DNA from 4 places in the Streptomyces sp. NPDC028305 genome. Region 2 is predicted to be linked to each of the others. Evidence: riboswitches for the same ligand, from Rfam matches in the RefSeq annotation. Region 2 holds a riboswitch; each other region holds the start of a gene.
The links. Region 2 has a riboswitch for cyclic di-AMP ahead of ACZ4WQ_RS46215 (transglycosylase family protein). Riboswitches for the same ligand answer to the same signal wherever they lie in the genome.
Positions count from the first base shown of each region.

Region 1: another riboswitch for cyclic di-AMP. It lies ahead of ACZ4WQ_RS35025 (transglycosylase family protein); the one in region 2 lies ahead of ACZ4WQ_RS46215 (transglycosylase family protein).
Region 3: another riboswitch for cyclic di-AMP. It lies ahead of ACZ4WQ_RS25430 (M23 family metallopeptidase); the one in region 2 lies ahead of ACZ4WQ_RS46215 (transglycosylase family protein).
Region 4: another riboswitch for cyclic di-AMP. It lies ahead of ACZ4WQ_RS21450 (M23 family metallopeptidase); the one in region 2 lies ahead of ACZ4WQ_RS46215 (transglycosylase family protein).

Region 1 is NZ_JBVHTN010000008.1:381,100-384,773, forward strand. It holds gene ACZ4WQ_RS35020 (dsRBD fold-containing protein) at 1-52, shown strand, start outside; gene ACZ4WQ_RS35025 (transglycosylase family protein) at 119-1,429, opposite strand; cyclic di-AMP (ydaO/yuaA leader) riboswitch at 1,435-1,617, opposite strand; gene ACZ4WQ_RS35030 (DUF4232 domain-containing protein) at 1,997-2,701, shown strand; gene ACZ4WQ_RS35035 (hypothetical protein) at 2,937-3,107, shown strand; gene ACZ4WQ_RS35040 (HEXXH motif domain-containing protein) at 3,237-3,674, shown strand, end outside.
Region 2 is NZ_JBVHTN010000016.1:36,254-39,927, forward strand. It holds gene ACZ4WQ_RS46210 (transglycosylase family protein) at 166-1,161, shown strand; cyclic di-AMP (ydaO/yuaA leader) riboswitch at 1,423-1,591, shown strand; gene ACZ4WQ_RS46215 (transglycosylase family protein) at 1,593-2,303, shown strand; gene eno (phosphopyruvate hydratase) at 2,486-3,674, shown strand, end outside.
Region 3 is NZ_JBVHTN010000006.1:32,131-35,804, reverse strand. It holds gene ACZ4WQ_RS25435 (PP2C family protein-serine/threonine phosphatase) at 1-1,232, shown strand, start outside; cyclic di-AMP (ydaO/yuaA leader) riboswitch at 1,519-1,645, shown strand; gene ACZ4WQ_RS25430 (M23 family metallopeptidase) at 1,657-2,820, shown strand; gene ACZ4WQ_RS25425 (aldo/keto reductase) at 2,997-3,674, shown strand, end outside.
Region 4 is NZ_JBVHTN010000005.1:101,967-105,640, reverse strand. It holds gene ACZ4WQ_RS21460 (HPr family phosphocarrier protein) at 1-52, shown strand, start outside; gene ACZ4WQ_RS21455 (GntR family transcriptional regulator) at 269-1,027, opposite strand; gene ACZ4WQ_RS21450 (M23 family metallopeptidase) at 1,254-2,078, opposite strand; cyclic di-AMP (ydaO/yuaA leader) riboswitch at 2,092-2,290, opposite strand; gene ACZ4WQ_RS21445 (M16 family metallopeptidase) at 2,588-3,674, opposite strand, start outside.

The DNA.
Region 1 (3,674 bases), on a different contig from region 2:
GGGCGGTGACATCGAGGAGGTCACGCACGCGAAGGCACATCTGGTGATGTAGGGCCGGTCTGCCGCGGCGCCGGGCCGCGGCAGAGCACCCTTCACGACACCTTTCACATCGGATTTCTCAGATCTGGACGCCCTTGGAGCGGAGGTAGGCGAGCGGGTTGACGTCGGAGCCGTAGTCGGGCCCGGTACGTATCTCGAAGTGCACATGCGGCCCGGTCACGTTGCCGGTCGCCCCGGAACGGCCGAGCTGCTGGCCCCCGGACACGGACTGGCCGACGTGGACGGACAGCGCCGACATGTGCGCGTACTGGCTGTACATGCCGTCGGGGTGGCGCAGCACCACCTGGTAGCCGTACGCCCCGCCCCAGCCCGCGGCGACCACCTCGGCCGAGCCCACGGCCCGCACCTGGGTGCCGGTGGCGACGGGGAAGTCGACCCCGGTGTGGTGGCCGCTGGACCAGTTGCTGCCGGAGACGCCGTAGGCGGTTCCGATGCCGTGGCTGGCGACCGGGGTGGTGAAGGACGAGGAGGAGCGCGCCGACGAGCCGGACTTCGCGGCGCGCTCGCGCGCCTTCTGCGCCTGCTCGATCCGCTGCTTGGCCGCCTGCTCGGCCCGCTGCTGCTTGGCCCGGTCCGCCTGCTCGGCGCGCTGCTTGGCTTGATTTGGCTGTTCGGCCCGGGGCCGGCTCTCGGGCGTCTTCGCGGCCGGGGACCCGCTGCCGTCGAGGGTGAGCTTCTGACCGGGGTAGATCAGGTCGGGGTCGCCGCCGATGACGCGGCGGTTGGCCTCGTAGAGCCGCTGCCAGCCGCCGTCCACATCCCGGGCGTCGGCTATCCGGGACAGCGTGTCGCCGCCGACCACGGTGTACGAGGCGGCGGAGCGCCCGGTGGCGGCCGCGCTCTGGTCGACGGCCTTGGTGGTGGCCTTCGGAGCGGCCCGCGGGGCGTCCTTCGGCGTGACCTTCGGTGTGGCCTTCGGGGCCGTCCTGGGAGCGGCCTGGGAGGAGCCGGAGGAGCCCGAGGTGCCGGGGGAGACGTCAGCGGGCTGGCCGCCGCGGGTCAGGCCCGCCTTGACCGAGCAGACCGGCCAGGCGCCGGGCCCCTGGGCGTCGAGCACCTTCTCGGCGATGGCTATCTGCTGGTCCTTGGAGGCCAGGTCGGCCCGGGACGCGTAGGTCGTCCCGCCGAACGCCTCCCAGGTGGACTGGGAGAACTGGAGGCCGCCGTAGTAGCCGTTCCCGGTGTTGATGCTCCAGTTGTCGGTGGACTCGCACTCCGCCACCTTGTCCCAGGTGTCGACGGAGGCGGCGTTCGCCTGGCCGACGCCTATGAGGGGCAGCGCGACCCCGGCGCCGCCCGCGGTGAACGCGAGCGAGGCGCGGGAGACGCGTCGGGGCCGGGGCCGTCGGTGACGTCCGCGTGCAGCCATTGAGCTCATCCTCTCCTGACGCCTGCGAGGTGAGCTGTCGGGTTCGGGCGGGAGCTGCCCGGCCGCGCCTTCCCCGGTGCCCCCCGGCACCGCGGCGCGACTTCACCCCTAGCCGTACCGCCCGATGTCGTGCGGCACGGCGCCTACCTGGTTCCCCCGCTCCTGCCGTGACAGGTCGTCGTGTCACCCCTCCACCACGGCAGGACTCGGCGCTCCGGCGGAGGAGGACCCGCCGCAACGAATGCGCCGGGTGCGGCACAGTAAACACACCGTTTTGGTCACGACAAGGTCTCGACGGACCTGTGTCCTGAAATCGATCACGCCGCTGATGAAATGTGACCCGGGTCACGGCTTTCCGGATGGGGTGATTGCGGCCCGGAATCCGTAATGCCGAATTGCCGTAATTATGTGATTAATGCTGGGGCCGCGCGGCGGAGTCGCATATCGACCGGAATAAGGGCGCCCATCGAGGGAAGGGGAGTGGGAAGGGGAACGGACGGGGGCTGTCGGGGCACTCGGTGCGGCGGCCGACGAGCCGCCGGAGGCCCGACCCACAGGAGGTTGGCCATGACACAGCCACACGGCGGGGCGCCCGCGAGGCGCCGGCCGCCGGTCTTATCCATATCCGCGCTGGTCGTCGGCGCCCTGGCCGCGGTCACCGCCTGCGGCTCCGATACGACGTCGGGGGCGCCCGCGCCGCCCGGCTCGGCCGGCAAGTCCCACTCGGCCACGGGCACCGCCCGGCCCGGCACCGCTGCGCCCAGCACGGCCCCGCCCGAGGCCGATCCGGCCTCGAAGGCGCCGAGCGCGGCCGAGCCGTCCGTCACCACCGAGGCCGGCTCCGCCGCCCCGCCCGCTGTCCGCCGCATCTGCTCCAAGGATCAGCTGAAACTGTCCACCGGCCGGGCGGATATCGGCGCGGGCAATGTCTATGTCCCCCTGGCCTTCACCAATACCGGCGCGGCCAGTTGCACGCTGACCGGGTATCCCGGCGTTTCGCTCCTCGACGCCCCCGGCGCCGCTATCGGCGACCCCGCCACCCGCCGCGGACCGGGGCGCCCCACGGTCGTCCTGAAACCCGGCGACAGCGCCTACGCGAGTCTGCACACGGTGAACAAAGGCCTGTCCGACAAGCCCTGTTGGCGGACCGCGGCCGAAATTCGGGCCTACCCCCCGGACTCCCACCGCTCCATCAAGGTATCCGCGCGCTCCTTCCGGGTCTGCGGGGGCGTATTCGAGGTCACCGCCGTCGAGCCGGGTTCCCAGCCCTGAACCGGGGCACCACGACGGGGCGCGGACCGCCGCCCCCGCCCCGCGCCCCGCCCGGACGCGCCGGAAATGAATTGGCCGGGAAGCGCGGCCACATGACGCCCTTGGGTGTCCGAAAATCTTGATGGCCGCGACACCCACTGGCCCCTTTCGCCCTTCCGCAATCATTATCGGGTGGGCCACCATGTGAAGAGGCCTCGCCTGAGCCGGCACGGAGCGTCTAGAGGGGAACGATGTCATGGAGCGAGCGGCGACCGGGGTCGAGACGGAGCTGGTGGACCTCTCGGGAACGACGCTCGAAGAACTGGGGGACAGTCAGGAGTTCACCCTCGCGACCCGGCGGTTGCTCGAACTCGTACAGTCCCCGCCGACGCTCGCGACCGCCGCTGATGCCAACCAGGGTTGTTGACGTAGTTCCGGCGGTGGCACACCAGTATTCACTCCATCGAGAAAGGCGGCCATGCCGGCGGACTATTCAGCTGGCCCTCCCTCCCCGCTTCCGGCTCTGCGCCGCACACAGCCGCTCACCGCGTCCCCGATGAGCCGTCACCACCGGCTGTCCACGGCGTGCCTCGACGAGCTGACGCGCGGTGGCGGAGGCGCGGCGGCGATCGCCGAGTTACGGGCGGGCCAACGCAGCCGCCTCATGCTGCTGCTACGCGCGTTGACCGACCTCGCCTCCTCCCATCCCCAGGTGCCAGGGCCGCTGTCCGCGCCGCGTGATGCATGGGAGCTGCTGATACGGGCCGAGCGGCGCAGCCCGTCGAGCGCGGAGCAGTTGCTGCTGCACCCCCAGATCGGCGCATGGCTCAGCCGCTGCCTGCGCAGGCTGCGCGGCGTCGAGGGTGAGACGGCCGATGAGGTCCCGCTATGGCTGGAGACCGGCTATCTGCACACCGTGGCCGCCTCGGCGGCCCTGCTCGCGGGGATCGAGTTCCGGATTGCGGTCGGCGTCAGGGACGGCGGGGTGATGCTT
Region 2 (3,674 bases):
CATAACGTCAGTCACGTGATCGCTGCGTGACCTGGGATACATCTGCTTGTGATGATCGTATGGCGTCGCTATGTTTCGACCGACGACTCAGCCGCCACACGAGAGGCAGAACGCATGCGCTCCGGGAACGGTCGACACCGCCGCCCCCGTCAGGCTCCGGCAATCGTGCTCGCAGCGGGGGTGACCGGCGCGGGCATCGCCATGCCGCTCTTCGGCGCCGTCAGCGCCCAGGCCGCGGAAGCCCAGACCTGGGACCGCGTCGCCGAGTGCGAGAGCGGCGGGATGTGGAGCGCCAACGGAGGCAATGGCTTCTACGGCGGTCTCCAGATCACCTTGGACATGTGGAAGAAGTACGGCGGCCAGCAGTACGCCCCGCGCCCCGACCTCGCCAGCCGCTCCCAGCAGATAGCCATCGCCCAGGCGATCCTCGGCGACCGCGGGCCGGACGCCTGGCCGAGCTGTGCGCTGGGTGCCGGGCTCGCCGACCTCGGCGACGCGCTGGACGGGAACTCCGGCGGCAAGGGCGGGCCGGAGGCCAAGGATTCGGAGGAGCCCACGGGGATCGACGACTCCAAGACGGGGGAATCGTCCGGTAATTCCGGTCAGTCCGATAACTCCCGTGAATCCGATAACTCGGAGGAGTCCGGTAAGTCCGACAAGACCGGGACGCCGGATCCCTCCGCGACCGGCGACGGCGCGGACGGCAGCGCGGTCGATGGCGCTTCCGACGGGAAGGGCCACGGCAAGTCCGGCGACTCCGACCGCGCCGCCGACGAGACGTCCCGCGGGGAGGGCGGCGCGCCCTCCGGCGCCGACAAGGGCGCCAAGGGCGACAAGGTCGACGAGGACTCCTCCGCGCCCACCGGCCGCCACCGCGGCGCACCCGACGCCCAGGAGGGCGAGTCCGGGGACGCGTCGGACGAGGCGCGGCCCTCCGGGCGGCACGCCTCGCGCGGCGGCGAGGGCCGCACCGAGATCACGCTTCCGCCCCTCGGCCGCGAGGACTCCAGCGTGCGCACCGATGACGCCTCGTCAGACACCGTGGACGGGCAGGAGGCCAACGGAGACTGGGCCCGGCTGTACCAGAGCGACAAATCGCTCATCGGGGGCAACCCCGGCCTCATCCACCCTGGTCAGCGTCTCGATCTCAGCGCGAGGTAGCGGCAGTTCGGGGTGAAATGCCCGATCTGGCGGCAGTGAGACATACATCTCGTCACATCGCCCGGCCTGTGCCTCCTGTCCGATCTTTCCGTACCCGGCCTCACCTGCGTAGATGTGGGACGGCTGGGTGCGGATCGGGCCGCCTTCGCTGAGATATGGGGGTTTGAACCTCATCGGAAGGTGTGTTTAACGTCTTCCCGCTCGCTACCGCGGGCACCGTCGATCGTCACGCCGAGTCCTGCCGGCGGTCGGGGGGAACCAGACGCGTCAGCGCCGAAGGCAGGAGCGGGGGACCCAAGGTAGGTGCCGCGGCGGCCCGGAGACGGGCTCGGTCGGCTAGGGGTGAAGACGGACGCGGTCAGCCGCGTCCGGCCGGGCAACTCACGTCCGAACCCGACAGCTCACCTCGTAGGCGTCGGTGAGGAACGAACATGCGTAACGACAAGGGTAAGCACCGCCGTCCCTCGAAGGTCACCCGCATCGCCGCACTCGCCGGCGTCGCCGGTGCGGCCATCGCCGCACCGATCCTGGGGGCCACCTCCGCCTCGGCCGCGACCACCGCCCAGTGGGACAAGGTCGCGCAGTGCGAGTCCGGCGGCAACTGGTCCATCAACACGGGCAACGGCTTCTACGGCGGCCTCCAGTTCACCAACTCCACCTGGGCCGCGTACGGCGGTACGTCCTTCGCCTCCCGCGCCGACCTGGCCACCAAGGACCAGCAGATCCAGATAGCCGAGAAGGTCCTGGCCGGGCAGGGCAAGGGCGCCTGGCCGGTGTGCGGCACGGGGCTGACCACCAGCGGCACCCCGACCCCCTCCAGCTCCACCACGCAGTCCTCGAAGCCGGCCCAGCCTGCCAAGCCGGCCCAGCCCGCGAAGCCGGCCCAGCCTGCCAAGCCCGCCCAGCCCGCCAAGCCGAAGGCGCAGCCCCGCGGCGAGGGTCAGCACGCCGCGCGCGGTGAGGCCCGCCACACGTTCAAGAAGGGCGACGGCGAGTACAAGGTCAAGTCCGGCGACACCCTCTCCAAGATCGCCGAGGCGCACCACGTCAAGGGCGGCTGGAAGAAGCTCTTCGAGCTGAACAAGGACATCGTCGAGGACGCCAACCTCATCTACCCGGGCCAGCAGCTCCACCTCGGCTGACCCCCCGCCGGGACCGTTCCCCCCAGCCCGGCGACCGCGACCCCGACATCCCCGAGGACCGCCCCGGCCGGGCGCGCCGCCCCCCCACCTGAGGCGCGCCCCGCCGGGGCTTCGTCGGGCCCGGCCCCCGGGCCCGTTAGGCTCATGCCGGAGAACGACAGACCCATACGAAGGAGAACCTCGTGCCGTCCATCGACGTCGTCGTAGCTCGCGAGATCCTCGACTCGCGAGGCAACCCCACGGTCGAGGTCGAGGTCGGCCTCGACGACGGCAGCACCGGCCGTGCCGCCGTGCCCTCCGGTGCGTCCACCGGTGCCTTCGAGGCCCTCGAACTCCGCGACGGTGACAAGAACCGTTACGGCGGCAAGGGTGTCGAGAAGGCCGTCCTCGCCGTCATCGAGCAGATCGGTCCGGAGCTCGTCGGCTACGACGCCACCGAGCAGCGCCTGATCGACCAGGCGATGTTCGACCTGGACGCCACCCCGGACAAGTCCTCGCTCGGCGCCAACGCCATCCTCGGCGTCTCGCTCGCCGTGGCGCACGCCGCGTCCGAGGCCTCCGACCTCCCGCTCTTCCGGTACCTCGGCGGGCCGAACGCCCACCTGCTGCCGGTCCCGATGATGAACATCCTCAACGGCGGCTCGCACGCCGACTCCAACGTGGACATCCAGGAGTTCATGATCGCGCCGATCGGCGCGGAGTCCTTCTCCGAGGCGCTGCGCTGGGGCACCGAGGTGTACCACACCCTGAAGTCCGTGCTGAAGGAGCGGGGCCTGTCCACCGGCCTCGGCGACGAGGGCGGCTTCGCCCCGAACCTGAGCTCCAACCGCGACGCCCTCGACCTGATCGTCGAGGCGATCAAGAAGGCCGGCTACCAGCCGGGCCAGGACATCGCGCTGGCGCTCGACGTGGCCGCCTCCGAGTTCTACAAGGACGGCACCTACACGTTCGAGGGCAAGGCGCGCAGCGCCGCCGAGATGACCGCGTACTACGCCGAGCTGGTCGACGCGTACCCGCTGGTCTCCATCGAGGACCCGCTGAACGAGGAGGACTGGGACGGCTGGAAGACGATCACCGACCAGCTCGGTGACAAGGTCCAGCTGGTCGGCGACGACCTGTTCGTCACCAACCCGGAGCGGCTGGCCCGCGGTATCGAGAGCGGCACCGCGAACTCGCTGCTGGTCAAGGTCAACCAGATCGGCTCGCTGACCGAGACCCTGGACGCGGTCGAGCTGGCCCAGCGCAACGGCTTCAAGTGCATGATGTCGCACCGCTCCGGCGAGACCGAGGACGTCACCATCGCCGACCTGGCCGTCGCCACCAACTGCGGCCAGATCAAGACCGGTGCCCCCGCCCGCTCCGAGCGCGTGG
Region 3 (3,674 bases), on a different contig from region 2:
GCAGGGCTCGTACGGGCGCCCGTACGAGCCCGCTCAAGGGACCGCGTACAAGGCGGCGTACGAGACCGCGTACGCGACCGCGCGCACCCGGGCGCGGGGAACCGCGCGCGGACGGGCCCCGCGCGGGCGACGAGGCGCCCGGGGGCGCCGCAGGCCGCCGCTTCGCGCCCTGGCTCCCCGGCATCCTGATCGCGGGCGGGATCGCCTTCGACCTCGGCACCCCGCCCCAGTACACGGCCGCCCCCTTCCTCGCCGCCGCCCCGCTCGTCGCCGCTCCGTTCTACTCGCCGCGGCTGACGGCCGTCACCGCGGCCGTAGCGGTCGCCGCCGCCTGCCTGCTGGCCGAGTTCCACGGCGTCGGGGACTGGGCCCAGGCGGCCACCGAGGTCGCCACCGTCGTGACGGTCGCCCTGCTGGCCCTCCTCACCAACCACGTCATCCACCGCGGCGGCCGGCGGCTGGCCTCGGCGCGCGGCATCGCGGAGGCGGCCCAGCGCGCCGTCCTGCCCGCGCCGCCCGCCCGCCTCGCCGGCCTGGACGTCGCGGCCCGCTACGTGGCCGCGGAGCGCGATGCCGCGATCGGCGGCGACCTCTACGCCGTGCAGGACACCCCGCACGGCGTACGGATGCTCATCGGCGACGTACGGGGCAAGGGGCTGGGGGCGGTCGAGGTGGTCGCGATCACCATCGGCGCCTTCCGGGAGGCCGCCGAGCAGGAGGCGACGCTGGAGGGGCTCGCGCTGCGCCTGGAGCGGGCGTTGCAGCGGGAGCGGGCCCGGCGGGGCGACATCGAACAGTCCGAGGGGTTCATCACGGCGGTGCTCGCCGAGATCCCCCGCGGCGACTCCCTCCTCCGCCTCATCAACCGCGGCCACCCGGCGCCTCTCCTGCTGCACGCCGACGGCTCGGTGTGCAGCCCCGAGCCCGAAGTACCGGCGCTGCCGCTGGGGATGGGCGACCTGGGGGCGTGGCCGGACCGGGTGGAGGAGCTGCCGTTCGCCGAAGGGGTGACCCTGCTGCTGTTCACCGACGGCGTGAGCGAGGCGCGCGACGAGCGGGGCGTGTTCTACGACCCGGCGGTCCGGCTGCGCGGCCTCGGCTTCACCGGACCGGTGGAGTTGCTCGACGCGTTGGTCGCGGACGTGGAGCGGCACACGGGCGGCGGGACCGCGGACGACATGGCGCTGCTGGCGCTGCGCCGCTCCCCGGTGACGCCCGGCACCGCGCCTTAACACGCTCCGTAGCGGACCATGATCATTACGGATAACGATTGACGCACGATCAGGTCGAGGGCGTTTCCGGGTGCGCTTGGACAGCCGCCGACTCGCCCTCATCTGTCCCATGTTCGGCGTTAAGTTCACCTCAAAGGTTCCTCTGATTCCCGGGAACGGCTTGGAATCAGGTCACGCCTTCTATTAACGTTCGATAACGCAGCGCGGTCGTCACAACCGCCGCAAGAGGCGGCACCGCGCGCCGTCGCCGAATCCCGCACGCACGGCAGCACCCAGCAGCAGAGCGACAACAGCAACACCAAGGGAACCGGGGAACCACCAACCTTGGGGTGAATCGGGTCGAACCTGACCCGTAGGAGACCTTCCTGCTCCGAACCCGTCAGCTAACCCGGTAGGCGAGAGGGAAGGAAAGGAGTGCGCCCGCGTGGCGTCCAACAGGTCTGCCCTTGAAGAAGCTCCGACCCGCCGGTCCGGTGTCGACACCGGTACCGGGACCGCGGTCCGCTACGGCTCCTGGTTCGAACCGGCCGCCAAGGCGGGGGCCGACCAGGACACCGAGACCTGGGAGGAGTGGAATCCCACCGAGGAGTCCATAGCCCCCGTACGCGGCAAGCACCGCGTCCCCAAGCAGCGCGGCGGCACCATGGCCCGCAGCGGCGCCGTCCTCGGCGTCGGCGTGATCGCGGCGGTCGGCGCCGGCGGGATGGCGACCGCCAAGGACCGCCCCAAGGCCCCCATATCCATGCCGGACCTGGCGCACGTCGCCGGTCAGGTGCAGGACGCCCTCCCCGACGCCAAGGACCTGCCCGGCATCGGCGCGCTGTTCTCCGACTCCGGTTCCGACTCCGACGGCTCCACCACCGCCACCCCCCTCTCCACGGCCGGCCTGACCTCCGAGGACGAGGAGAACGGCGCCACCGACGCGGGCGAGGCACTGCGCGCCCGCATCCTCCAGCAGGCCGAGAACCAGCAGAACGCCGCCGACGAGTCGCAGCGCGACGCCGCGGCCGACGCCGCCGCCAAGCAGGCCGCCGAGAAGGCCGCCACCGCTGCCAAGAAGGCCTCCGACGCGGAGGCGAAGCGCAAGGCCGAGGCCGAGGCCAAGAAGAAGGCCGCCGAGGCGGAGGCCAAGCGGAAGGCGGAGGAGGCGGCCAGGAAGAAGGCCGAGGCCGAGCGCCTGGCCAAGCTCGCCGCCCAGTACACCCTGCCCGTCGCCTCGTACACCCTGACCGCGTCGTTCGGCCAGGCCGGCGACATGTGGTCGGCCGACCACACCGGCCAGGATTTCGCCGCCCCGACCGGCACCCCGGTCAAGGCGGTCCACGGCGGCACCATCACCTCGGCCGGGTGGGCCGGTTCGTACGGCTACCGCATCGTGCTCAAGCTGAACGACGGCACCGAGATCTGGTACTGCCACCTGTCGTCGATGGTCCGTACGTCGGGCTCGGTGACGACGGGCGAGGTCATCGGCCGCGTCGGCGCCACGGGCAACGTGACCGGCCCGCACCTCCACCTGGAGGTCCGCCCGGGCGGCGGCAGCCCGATCAACCCGATGCCCTGGCTCCGCGACCACGGCCTGACCCCGTGACCGCCGCGCTCCCGTCCCCGCAGGCCCTATAGACCGGTCCGACCGGTCCGGCCCCCGCACCCCGGCGGCCTTGGCGCTCTCTCCCCCCTTGACGCCAAGGTCGCCGGTTTTTTTCGCGAGGGTGAACCCGCTCAGGGATGGGAATACGCCCTTCCGCCACCGCGCTGAAATAACGCATGGCTGACAACAAGCAGACCGACAACCGCAAGCAGCTCGGGGACCTGTCCGTGTTCCCTCTGTCACTCGGCGGGAACGTCTTCGGCTGGACGGCGGACGAGGCCGAGTCCTTCGCCGTGCTCGACGCCTACGTGGCGGCGGGCGGCAACTTCATCGACACCGCGGACGTCTACTCCGCGTGGGTGCCGGGCAACTCGGGCGGGGAGTCCGAGACCATCCTCGGCAACTGGTTCGCCTCCCGCGGCAACCGCGCCGACATCGTCCTCGCGACCAAGGTCGGGGCCGGTGTCCCGACCCCCCGCGGCCTGTCCGCCGCGGCGATCAAGACGGGCGTCGACGAGTCCCTGAAGCGTCTGCGCACCGACTACATCGACCTTTACTACACGCACTACGACGACACCTCGGTGCCGGTGGAGGAGATCATCTCCACGCTGGACGAGCTGGTGAAGGCGGGCAAGGTCCGCCAGATCGCGGCCTCCAACATCTCCGCCGAGCGACTCGAGGCGTCCCTGGACTTCTCGGCGAAGGAGGGCCTGGCCCGCTACGTGGCCCTCCAGCCGCACTACAACCTGGTCTCCCGCGACACCTTCGAGGGCCCGCTCGCCGATGTCGCCGCCCGCCACGGCGTGGCGACCGTCCCGTACTACGCCCTCGCGTCCGGCTTCCTCACCGGCAAG
Region 4 (3,674 bases), on a different contig from region 2:
TCTGGCCAAGCTGGTCGGCGAGGGGCTCGAGGAGCTGCCGGAGACCGTCTGACTGGCTCCGGCTCCGCCGTCGGCGGATCGATTCGGCACGGCCGCGCAGCGCGGCCGCGGTGCCCCATTCCGGGCGACCGCGGCCGCGTTGTTTTATGTTTTCCGCCCGCGCTCCGCACACACCACCTGAATACGGGGACACGAAATCAGCGGCCACGGAAATCCACGGCCGCGACACATCGGCGATAATTCCAAGAAGTTGTATACGGGGCCGCTGTTAATTCCGCGCGCCCGCATTGTTTACGGAATGTTTCGAAGTCCTCACGCGGGGGGGACGGCGCAGCCGGTATTCCGACATCGAGCGCTCGGCGTGAGCCGCGGCGAGCGTCCGGGCGCGGTCGGCGTCGCCCCGCGCCACCGCGTCGACCAGCGCCCCGTGCTCGCTCCAGGACTCGACGGCCCTGAGCGAGAAGTCGGGGCGTCCGGGGCCGCCCGGGACGGGCGGCGCGGACCGGCGGGGCTCCACCGCGTACACCCAGGCGATCTTGCGCCGCAGCTGCACCAGCAGCCCGGCCAGGCTCGGGCTGCCGGACGCCTGGGCCAGCGTCTCGTGGAACCAGTCGCTCAGCGACCGCAGTTCGCCCAGCTGACCGCGCTGGGCCCGCTCCTGGCCCAGCCGGACCAGGCCGCGCAACACCTTCAGATGCGCCTCGGTGCGGCGCTGGGCGGCCCGGGCGGCGCCCAGCGGCTCCAGCAGCGCGCGGATGTCCAGCAGGTCGGCGGCCTCCCGGTCGGACGGCTGGGCCACGCATGCGCCCGCGTGCCGGCGGGTGGTCACGAAGCCCTCCGACTCCAGGGTGCGCAGGGCCTCGCGCACGGGCACACGCGAGACGCCGTACCGCCGGGCGAGGACTTCCTCGGTCAGCCGGCTGCCCGGCGCGAAGGTGCCGGAGACGATGTCGTCGCGGATCGCCGTACACACCGCGTGCGCCGAAATCCGGCGGCTGCCGTGGACCGCGGTCGTATCGCCGTTCACTTACGGTCCCGCATTGTCGAACCTCCGCCTTAATCTCCGCGAAACGCAGCCGATTGACGCGTGTTCAGCGACTCTATTCTAAGCGGCTGGAATTTCCGATGGGCGGGGGGATTTCATGGATATTTTTTGGCCAGGGCGAGCGGACGGACAGCGGGCGGACGGACAGACAGACAGACCGAAGGCCCCGGGTCCGTGGGACCGGGGCCTTCGGGCGGCGTGCGGTTGATCAGATGTTGACGCCGTGCGAGCGCAGATAGGCGACGGGGTCGATGTCCGAGCCGTAGTCCGGGCTCGTGCGGGCCTCGAAGTGCAGATGCGGCCCGGTGACGTTGCCCGTGGCGCCGGACAGGCCGATCTGCTGACCGGGGGTGACCGCCTGGCCGACGGAGACGCTGAGGGACGACAGATGCGCGTACTGGGTGTAGGTGCCGTCGTTCATCTTGATCACGATGTTGTTGCCGTACGCGCCGCCCCAGCCGGCCTCGACGACGGTGCCGGAGCCCACGGAGTGCACCGAGGTCCCGGACGCGGCGTGGAAGTCCACCCCGGTGTGGCTGCCGGAGGACCACAGGCCGCTGGAGGCCTGGTAGCTGGTGGAGAGGTACGAGCCGGAGACCGGCAGCACGAACATGTTCAGCCGCTTGCGCTCCGCCTCGCGCGCCGCGCGCTCCTTGGCCTCACGCTCCTGCTTGGCCTTCTTCGCGGCCGCCTCCGCCTTGCGCTTCGCCTCCGCGGCCAGCCGCGCGGCCTCCTTGCGGGCGTCGGCCTCGGCCTGCGCCTTGGCGGCGGCCTCCGCGGCGAAGGACTGCTGGGTCTCCGCCTGGGCGGCGACCTGGTCGGCGAGCTCGTCGCCCATGGCGACCGCCTGGCGCAGCCCGGTGTCCTCGGCGCCGCGCCCGTCGTCCGAGGCCGCGAGCGCCGGGGCGGCGAAGCCGGCGACCACGCCGGAGGCGGCCAGTGTGGCTATGCCCGCCAGGTTGGCGCCGGAGCGGGCGGTACGGGGGGCGCGTCCGGGGCGGCGGTGCTTCCCGGTGGTACGGGTGATCGCCATGAAGCGGCGCACTCCTTTCCTTCCCTCTCGCCTACCGGGTTAGCTGACGGGTTCGGAGCAGGAAGGTCTCCTACGGGCCCCTCGCCCCTCGCGGGGAAGGCGTCCGATTCACCCCTGGGAATCGCCCCTCCGGCGCCGCGGGCGGCAACGGGCGAGGCTGGTTCCCCGGTTCCCCTGGCTCGCGCCGTACGGGGATTCGGCGATGGTTGTCCGTGCCGCGGGCGCGGCGTGTCTCGGGCGGGCAACCGGACTGACGCTAAGCGGGACCGCTTTCGATCACCAAACGGTTCCGCTCTTTTGTTGGTTTCCCCACAGACACGCCCATCCAGATGGGCAACCTCTGCTATAAAGCGGGCGAAACGACCGGTGAAACGGCAACAAAAGGAAACCCCGGCGCCTGAAACGGCGCCAGGGTCCTTGTCCCGGCGGCCCGTTCGCCCAGCTCGCGAGGGCGGCCGGGCGCGTCGGCCTCACGTCAACCTGGGGTAAACCCCCGGGTCATCTCCAGGTCAGCCCTGGATGACGCTCACCTCGCCGATGCCGAGCTCCTTGACCGGCTCCTCGATCTTCGAGGCGTCGCCCACGAGCACCGTGACCAGCCTGTCGGGCGGGAAGGCGCTCACCACCGCGGCCGTCGCCTCCACCGTGCCGGTCTCCGCGAGGCGCGCGTACAGGTGCGCCTGGAAGTCGTCCGGCAGGTGCTGCTCGACCTGGTCGGCCAGCGTACCCGCGACCGCGGCCGCCGTCTCGTACTTCAGCGGGGCCACCCCGACGAGGTTCTGCACGGCGACATCGCGCTCGGCGTCCGTCAGGCCCTCCTCCTTGAGCGTGCCCAGCACCTTCCACAGGTCCTCCAGGGCGGGACCGGTGACCTCGGTGGCCACCGAGCCGCTGATGGCCAGCATCGCGGCGCCCGTGGCCCCTCCAGAGGCGTCCGGGGCCGCCGAGCGGAGCACCTGGCCGAAGGCGCGCACGCCGTAGGTGTAGCCCTTCTCCTCGCGCAGCACCCGGTCCAGCCGGGAGGTGAGGGTGCCGCCCAGGCAGTAGGTGCCCAGCACCTGGGCGGGCCAGATGCGGTCGTGGCGGTCGGCGCCGATCCGCCCGATGAGCAGCTGGGTCTGCACCGCGCCCGGCCGGTCGACGATGATCACCCGGCCGGTGTCATCGGCGGTGATCGGCGGCATGGAGCGGGGCTCGGCGGCGCCGCCCGTCCAGGCGCCGAGGGTGTCGGCCAGCGCCTTGTCGAGGTCGACGCCGGTCAGGTCGCCGACGACCACGGCGGTCGTGGTGGAGGGGCGGACATGCGTCTCGTAGAAGGCCCGCACGGCCGCGGCGTCGATGCCCTCGACGGTCTCCTGGGTGCCCTGGCGCGGGCGGGACATCCGGGACTCCGCCGGGAACAGCGTCTTGGACAGTGCCATCGAGGCGCGCCGGGCCGGATTGGCCAGCTCGTGCGGGATCTCGTCCAGGCGGTTGCGCACCAGCCGCTCGACCTCGCCCTCGGGGAAGGCGGGCGCGCGCAGCGCGTCGGCCAGCAGGCCGAGCGCCTTGGGCAGCCGGGAGACGGGGACCTCCAGGGACACGCGGAGGCCGGGG